One region of the Mesorhizobium sp. M0601 genome, then DNA from elsewhere that is predicted to be linked to it. Evidence: riboswitches for the same ligand, from Rfam matches in the RefSeq annotation. Region 1 holds a riboswitch; the other holds the start of a gene.
The links. A riboswitch is a leader RNA that binds a small molecule or an ion and turns the genes downstream of it on or off. The one in region 1 is predicted to bind cobalamin.
Positions count from the first base shown of each region.

Region 2: another riboswitch for cobalamin. It lies ahead of metE (5-methyltetrahydropteroyltriglutamate--homocysteine S-methyltransferase); the one in region 1 lies ahead of NKI41_RS04685 (DUF1636 family protein).

Region 1 covers NZ_JAMYQK010000003.1:120,069-124,459, forward strand. Annotated here, with positions in the region: gene NKI41_RS04675 (NADH-quinone oxidoreductase subunit A) at 1-218, opposite strand, end outside; gene NKI41_RS04680 (winged helix-turn-helix domain-containing protein) at 554-1,753, shown strand; cobalamin riboswitch at 1,783-1,986, shown strand; gene NKI41_RS04685 (DUF1636 family protein) at 2,025-2,459, shown strand; gene cobW (cobalamin biosynthesis protein CobW) at 2,456-3,496, shown strand; gene NKI41_RS04695 (cobaltochelatase subunit CobN) at 3,515-4,391, shown strand, end outside.
Region 2 covers NZ_JAMYQK010000050.1:6,069-10,459, forward strand. Annotated here, with positions in the region: gene NKI41_RS29220 (MFS transporter) at 1-22, shown strand, start outside; gene NKI41_RS29225 (helix-turn-helix transcriptional regulator) at 85-918, shown strand; gene NKI41_RS29230 (hypothetical protein) at 1,236-1,490, opposite strand; cobalamin riboswitch at 2,046-2,246, shown strand; gene metE (5-methyltetrahydropteroyltriglutamate--homocysteine S-methyltransferase) at 2,342-4,391, shown strand, end outside.

The DNA of each region.
Region 1 (4,391 bases):
AAGATGATGAACAGGATCGACACCAGGTAGAAGCGGATATCGAACTTCATGCGGGCGTCGTCGAACGAGTTGAAGCCGCACTCGTAGGCGGAAAGCTTTTCCGGATCGGGGTTGCGATAGGCCACCAGGAAGGGTGCGGCGAGCAGCGCCAGTCCGACGACCAGCGCCACGCCGATGAACAGGACGATGGGCAGGTACGAACTCAACAATGCGTTCATTCTGCAGCTTTCCGTTGCGGCCAATCCACTCTGATTACAGCACCGGACCCACTTGCGGAAGCGTGACAGTTTAACCACTGAACCGTTTTAAGGGGGCTCTATGCTGCAACGCGGCGAGGGTTAGCGCAGCGCTTTCGGCGAAGCAAGTCAAACCTTGTTCAAATCGCGGTGCTGGACGGCATATCCGGGAAAACTGGTCCGATCCGCTCCTGTTTGATTTCCTTCACTTTTTACTCCACTTTTCTCTCCTGACATGGATGCCGCCAAAACCCTGCTAGCATGGCACGGAATCGCAAGTCATTTTCTCTGTTCAAAATCGTCCGGATGCCGCCTTCATGAAGGAAAAAATCTCGCTTGCCATGGCCCGCCGCATTGCGCTCGCGGCACAGGGATTCAATGACCCGCGCCCCACCGGCACGCCTGACCGCCGGCATCTGGCCCGCGTGCTTGCCCGTACCGGCCTGCTGCAGATCGATTCCGTCAGCGCCGTGGTGCGCGCCCACTATATGCCGCTCTATTCGCGGCTTGGCCCCTACAAGCTGGCGCTGCTCGACGACGCCGCCGTAACGCGCAAGCGCATGGTCTTCGAATATTGGGCGCACGAAGCCTCCTTCTTGCCGGTCGAGACCTATCCGCTGATGCGCTGGCGCATGCAGCGGGCCGAGTGCGGCGACGAAATGTACAGCGGACTGGCCAAATGGGGCCGCGAGCACGCCGCCTATATCGAAGACATCTATCGCGAGGTCGCCGAACGAGGCCCGATCGCGGCGTCGGCTTTCGAAGGGCAGAAGGGTTCGGGTGGCTGGTGGGGCTGGAGCCATGCCAAGCACGCCTTCGAATGGCTGTTCTGGGCCGGCCGCATCACCACGGCGCATCGCCGCGGCTTCGAACGGTTCTACGATCTGCCGGAGCGCGTGCTGCCGCCAACAATACTGAGTCTGCCAACGCCCTCCCCCGAAGACGCTCACCGCGAATTGCTGCGCATCTCGGCCCGTGCCCACGGCATCGCCACGGCAGGCGACCTGCGCGACTATTTCCGCCTCTCGCCCGCCGACATCAAGGGCCGCATCGAGGAGCTGGTCGAGGCCGGCGAGCTGTTGCCGGTGAGCGTCGACGGCTGGAACAAAACAGCCTATCTCCACAAGGACGCCCGTTTGCCGCGCAGGATCGAGGCGCGCGCCTTGCTCGCGCCGTTCGATCCTGTCGTCTTCGAACGATCGCGCACCGAGCGGTTGTTCGACTTCCACTACCGCATCGAGATCTACACGCCGGCCGAAAAGCGGCGGTATGGCTATTATGTGCTGCCATTCCTGCTCGGCGACAGCATCGTCGGGCGCGTTGACCTCAGGGCCGACCGTCCGGCCGGCGTATTGCGCGTCCATGCCGCCTATGCGGAGCCCGGCGCCCCGCCACAAACCGCTGCCGAACTCTTCAAGGAATTGAAGCAGATGCAGGGCTGGCTCGGCCTGGAACGCATCGAGGTGACCGCTGCCGGCGATTTGGGCCGGCCGCTCGCGGATATCGCCGCGCCATAGACGTGCGTTGACACAACTGCCTCCACAAGCCTAAATCCGTTCCAGACGGTCCCCTGCCCGCAACGGCAGGGGCCAAGAGGGAATGCGGTGCGAAATCTCGATTTCAAATCCGCGGCTGTCCCCGCAACTGTAAGCGACGAGCCAAGGCCGAAAACCACTGGGATATTCCCGGGAAGGCGGCACCCAGGCGATGACCCGCGAGCCAGGAGACCTGCCGTCTAGGACCTAAGAATCCGATCGCCTGGCGGGTTTTCCGGGCAAGGAGCCTGATTTGGAACGCGACAGCAGTTTTCCGGCTGAGACAGCGGATTTATTGTCCGGCCATGGTGATTCCCCGGCCGGCGTTACCGTCATCGTCTGCTCGTCCTGCCGTGACGAGACCGGTTCGGACGCTCATCCGCGCGCTGGCGAACTGCTCGCAGAGGACACGCGCCGCGCTGCTTCCAGCGAAAACATCAAAATCCGCACCGTCGAATGCCTCGGCAATTGCAAGCGCCGGCTCAGCGCGGCCATGCTGCGCGACGGCTGCTGGAGTTACGTCTTCGGTGATCTGACCACGACCAGCGGCGCCGATCTCGTCACCGGGGCAAAGCTGTTCGCCACCTCGACGGATGGGCTCATTCCATGGCGCGGCCGTCCCGATTGCCTGAAGCGCGGCCTGGTTGCCCGCATCCCTCCCCTTGACCTTTTGAAGGACCTGACATGACCGCTGCCTCCCTTTCGCGCGTTCCCTGCACCGTGGTCACCGGCTTTCTCGGCGCCGGCAAGACGACGTTGATCCGCCATTTGCTCGAAAACGCCAAAGGCAAGCGCCTGGCCATCATCGTCAACGAGTTCGGCGACATCGGCATCGACGGCGAGATCCTGAAGGGCTGCGGCATCGACACCTGCCCCGAGGAAAACATCGTCGAGCTGGCCAATGGTTGCATCTGCTGCACCGTCGCCGATGATTTCGTCCCGGCGCTGGACCAGATCCTGTCGCTGACGCCGAGGGTCGACCACATCCTGATCGAGACATCCGGCCTCGCTTTGCCCAAGCCGCTGGTCCAGGCCTTCCAGTGGCCGTCGGTGAAAAGCCGCGTGACGGTGGACGGCGTCATTGCCGTGGTCGACGGACCGGCGCTGGCTGATGGCCGCGTAGCCAACGACATGGACGCCCTGCAGGCGCAGCGGGCGCAGGACGAGACGCTCGACCATGACGATCCGGTCGAGGAAGTGTTCGAAGACCAGCTCGCCTGCGCCGACCTGATCATCCTGTCGAAGAGCGACCTGATGGACGCAGCCGGCTCGGCCCGTGCCAATGCCGTCATCGGCAAGCACGTTGCGCGGGCGGTGAAGATCGTACCGACTTCGCAAGGCAAGGTCGACCCTTCGGTGCTGCTCGGCCTCGGCCTCGCCGTCGAGGACGACATCGAGAACCGCAAGACCCACCACGACGACGAGCTCGACCACGAACATGACGATTTTGACTCGTTCGTCATCGACATCGCATCTGTGTCCAACCCGAACGAGCTCGCACAACGCGTCGCCACGGCGGCGGAGGAAGAAAACGTGTTGCGCGTCAAGGGTTTCGTCGAAGTCGGCGGCAAGCCGATGCGGCTCCTGCTGCAGGCCGTCGGTCCGCGCGTCAACCACTATTACGACCGCGCCTGGACCGCTGAAGACGACCGCCGCTCGCGCCTCGTCGTCATCGGCCTGAAAGGGCTGAACCGCCCGGCCATCGAGCGTATCCTCGCCGGCTGACCCCAGGTACGAGCCGCGATGCACATCCTCACCACCACATCCGCCTCGCTCGACGATCTCGCCGAGCCTGTCGATCTCAGGCAAACGCCTGCGGATGTCGTGGCGCTGTCCTTCACCGACAGCGACCTGGCCGGGCTGGCGGCGGCGTGGAAGGCAGATGCGCACCGCCTGCCGTCGATGCGGCTCGCCGCCTTGCGCGACCTGCGCCATCCGATGTCCGTCGACCTGTGGATCGACAGCGTCGCCCGCCACGCCAAGGTCATTCTGGTCCGCATCCTCGGCGGCTATGACTGGTGGCGCTATGGCTGCGACCAGCTCGCCGCTATCGCGCGAAATCGCGGTATCAAGCTGGCGCTGCTGCCGGGCGAGAGCCACGACGAGGATTTGCGGCTGATCGAAGGCTCGACGCTGCCGCGCGAGGAGTTGGACGCCCTGCTTGGCTACTTCCGCGAGGGCGGGCCGGCAAATATGACGGCGCTGGTGCAGAGGCTGGCAAGTCTCGCTGGATCGGGTGCGGCGGTAGCCGAACCTGTTAGCGTGCCAAAGGCGGGATTTTACGAGCCGGGACTGGGGGTCGTAGAACGCGGTGTCCCCCTCCCCCTCGAGGGGAGGGCCCGGCCGCAGGCCGGGGGTGGGGTCCTCTCCGAAGCGCGCCTGCACAAAACGTCGAGCACTGCCGTGACGACCCCACCCGGCCCTGCGGGTCCCCTCGAGGGGGAGGGGGACGTCGTGCCAATTCTCTTCTACCGTTCGATGCTGCTCGCGGCCGATGTCGCGCCCATCGACGCGCTTTTCGAAGCCCTGCGCCACCGCGGCATGGCTCCCGTGCCTATGTTCGTCTCCAGCCTCAAGGACCCGGCGTCGCTCGCCTTTGTCGCAACCGCGCTCGCAACCC
Region 2 (4,391 bases), on a different contig from region 1:
AAACACATGCTGCGATTTTTGAACACGCTTGACGTGTTAGATTAATTCATCCACAATGCGTGTGTTGAACACGCGAGGTGAGTTATGAACATGAAAGAGCTTAGGGTTCGACTGGGCATGACTCAAAAAGATTTGGCAGAGCAGATGGCAACGACGCAACAGACTGTGGCCCGTTGGGAAACAGGCAAAACGCAGTTGAACGTCGAGCAGATCAAGGACCTTTGTCTCACGTTGAAATGCACGGTCGAGGAGCTGCTGGGCTGGAAGATTGATGTCGAGGAGTGGCGCACGAGCCCGTTTGCAATTGCCGATGCCGAAACGCGATACGGCACGCTCAGAATCAAGACGACTGTTGGCAGCCGCCAATATCCTATCGATGAAAAGGCGCGTGAATCGATTTTACGTCAGTTGAAGGAACTTCATAATCTTCGTAGAAATAACACAAGCAGGCCATGGCTGTATTGTTGGAGCCTTGACAACAAAATACTCTTGATAAATCCGCAATATGTCCGCACCATTGAGCTTATCGGTGACGATGTAGAGGAGATGCCAGAGTATTATCATCCAGAAATCTATCGAGCTTTGGATGACTGGGATAAGGGTGAGGTTTCAGGAAAGCTGAAGAAAGAATGCGATGCCATCATCGCAGAGATGGGTGATCAGGAAGCCGTGCGGATGGCCTCCTATGTTCGCGTCACATATGACGACGGAGAAGATGAGTGGAACTTCTTGGATGAAGAAACCGCTACGACTTTCTTCGGATTGGAAGCTGCGACCTTTGACGTTCCCCAGTGTAGTTTCGCCGAAGTGGAGGAAGAAGGTTACTACCGAGCGCGATACGCCAACCTTGATCGCGTCGCGGTGATGGAGGTTCCAAGCGACCGTTATCACAGATTGACCGCGCCCGAGGAAGCTTAGAACCATCCACGAAGGGCGCATGTTACATCTCGACCTTGCGTGGTGCGTTTTCAGTACGAGATGACGTTAAGCGTAGGTAGCGGCAGGTAAGAGTGCTCGACCAGAAGCTCAACTGCCTCCTCAATATCGCTGCCGATGTGCCGCAGGACACGTCCACGGGAGCGTGGATAGGCGTGAAGTTCCTGCACTCCACGGTCCGCTCTCCCATCGCCGGTGTGTGCCCGACGCCATCTTGTGGACGAGCTTGGCCGCCTGCACCCGGTTGTATTCCGGCTTGCGGTCCGCCTGGGCGGTCCGCCGCGATGGCTATCTCCATGTCAATCGGCGCCGAACTTTGACTGCCCGCTGCCTTTGATGAATTTGGCGAGGTCCCGCGCATAATCACTCTTGGTCTTCTCCTTGAGGCCCTGTGTCGCGAACTTGTGGTCCAGCAGGGCAAACAGGTCCAAGTCCCCTTCCGCCTGTGGCGCTGGCTTGCCCTCACCGCCCTCGGCTTCCCAATTGGGGACCGCTTCTGCGCGCTGCACCGTGGCGATTGTCCGCCCAAGACGCATCACAAGATCGAACGCCAAAGCGTGCGCGTGCACGACGATTTGCCGCTCAGGCCTCATTTGGACAGGACTTGAGCTGGCCCGGTGGTTTGAGCCGGGTTACCTTGAGCCGGTGGGCTGCGAACAACCAGTTCGAGACATTGGCCTCGATCACTTCGCAACACGCCGCTGCGCCTGGCCTCGGTGTGCTCCCCCCGAAATCGTTGTGTCATATCACCGAGGGCATCACGGCCAACAGCTTCCACATGGGCAACAGCCTCGCCATTGAGCCGAATATGGTCGCGAGCAGATCACCAACGAAGCGGTCGGAACCTCGGAGCCGAAGTTCGACGCCGAGGTGGTTCGCATGATGCGCTAAGCAGCACCACGGCGCTTGCCGGTATGTTTGCTGTCGGCAGCCGACGAACTCCTATCCTCCTGGACAAGGGCGGCGTGCGTCATTGCTTTGATTTACCGGCCGCTCAAGGCTTCCACAGTTTTCGCTTTCGAGGCGACCTTTGGAACATGCCAACGGAAATTTAACATAACGACATAAACATTTCTTTATGCGGCGTTGACAGAGAAGCGAACTGCTGTAATTGTCTCCCGCGTCGTGGTTCTCCGTACGGCGCTGCCGCAGCGGAGCTAAGAGGGAAGCCGGTGCGATGCCGGCGCTGCCCCCGCAACTGTTAGCGGCGAGCCAACCCCACTAATGTCACTGAGGCGAATAGCCTTGGGAAGACGGGTAGAGGCTATGACCCCGCGAGCCAGGAGACCTGCCACGGCGAATTACGTCCACGGGCGGGGTGTCTCGGTGGCCGCTGCAGCCTGGCGTTCGTGCCGGCCTGCTAGCGCCTTCCTTGTCACCGACGCCCCAACCATCGGGGTCTGGCATGACTGTCTCTCAGCAAATTCCTGTAGCAACGCTCGGCGTGCCCCGCTTCGGTCGTGGGCGAGAACTGAAATTCGCGCTTGAAAGCTACTGGTCCGGAAAATCGTCCGCTGCCGACCTTCTCACGACGGCGAAGGCGCTTCGTGCCGCTAGCTGGGAGGAGCAACGCGATCGCGGCGTGTCGAAAATCCCGTCGAACGACTTCTCGCTTTACGACCATGTGCTCGACACCGCAGCCATGGTCGGCGCCCTTCCGTCCCGTTACGGCTGGAATGGCGGCGAGGTCCCACTCGACATCTACTTCGCTATGGCGCGCGGCAACCAAGGTCAGACGGAGGATTGTGGGCACGGTGGTCACCAGCATGCGGCTCATCGGCCTGGCGTAGCCGCGATGGAAATGACCAAGTGGTTTGACACCAACTATCACTACATTGTGCCGGAACTAGACGATGATCAGACGTTCGCTCTTTCGTCGACGAAGCCGGTTGATTACTTCCTCGAGGCTAAAGCCCTCGGCATTCACACACGCCCAGTCATCCTTGGACCGGTCACCTTCCTCAAGCTGGCTAAATCGCCTGCCGAAGGCTTCGATCCCATCGCGCTCCTACCACGGCTTCTGCCCGTCTACGAGCAACTCCTGCGGAGCTTGAAGCTGTCGGGCGCCGATTGGGTGCAGATCGATGAGCCAGCGCTTGTCCTCGATCTGAACCCGAACGAACGAGCTGCGTTCGAATTCGCCTATGGCCAGCTGTCGAAAGCCGCGCCCGAGCTGAAGATCATGCTGGCTACCTATTTCGGGCCGCTGGGAGACAATCTCGAAACCGCGGTTTCTCTGCCCCTGGCCGGGCTGCATATTGATCTCGTGCGCGCTCCCGAGCAGCTGGAAACGGTGGGTCGGCTCGCACCGAAGGATCTGGTGCTCTCGCTTGGCTTGATCGATGGCCGCAACGTCTGGCGTGCGAACCTGCCCGCCATTCTCGACCGCATCAAACCGATCGTCGCCGGCTGGCCCTTGGACCGCGTCGAGATCGCGCCTTCTTGCTCGATGCTGCATGTGCCGATCGACCTCCGCATGGAGACGGAACTCGACGCGGACATCAGGTCGTGGCTCGCCTTCGCGGCCCAGAAGACCGACGAGTTGGTGTTGCTTGCCCGGGCCCTGTCCCAAGGCAGGGATGCGGTGGCAGGCGCGTTGAAAGCGTCTGCCGAGGCTGCCGCCACTCGCGTGACATCCACGAAGATCCATGACCCGCTGGTTGAGGGGCGGATCGCCAGCATTGACGACAGCATGAAGCGACGAGAGAGCGCTTTTGCCGAGCGCTCCAGAGTCCAGGCCGGCACGCTCGGGCTGCCGCCGTTCCCGACGACGACCATCGGGTCCTTCCCGCAGACGCCGCAGGTACGCAGGGCGCGGGCCGCTCATGCGAAGGGCCAGCTGAGCTATGTCGACTACGAGACCTTCCTGAAGAAGGAGATCGAGGCTGCAATTCGCTGGCAGGAAGAGATCGGGCTGGACGTGCTGGTGCACGGTGAGTTCGAACGAAACGACATGGTACAGCATTTCGGCGAGCAGCTGTCCGGCTTCGCCTTCACCCAGCATGCCTGGGTGCAGAGCTATGGGTCGCGTTACGTGCGCCCCCCCATCATCTTCGGCGACGTATCGAGGCCCAATCCGATGACGCTGCGCTGGTGGCAGTTCGCCCAGTCGCTTACGGAAAACCCTGTGAAGGGAATGCTCACAGGCCCAGTGACCATTCTCAACTGGTCATTTGTTCGCGACGACGTACCCCGCTCCGAAGCATGCCGCCAGATCGCGCTCGCCATCCGCGACGAAGTGACGGATCTCGAATGGTCCGGCGCAAGGATGATCCAGATCGATGAGGCCGCGTTTCGCGAAGGATTGCCACTGCGCCAGTCTGATTGGAACGACTATCTCGACTGGGCTGTCGAATGCTTCCGGATCGCTTCAACGGGTGTAAAGGACGCGACTCAAATCCATACCCACATGTGCTATTCGGAGTTCAACGAGATCATCGACGCGATCGCTGAAA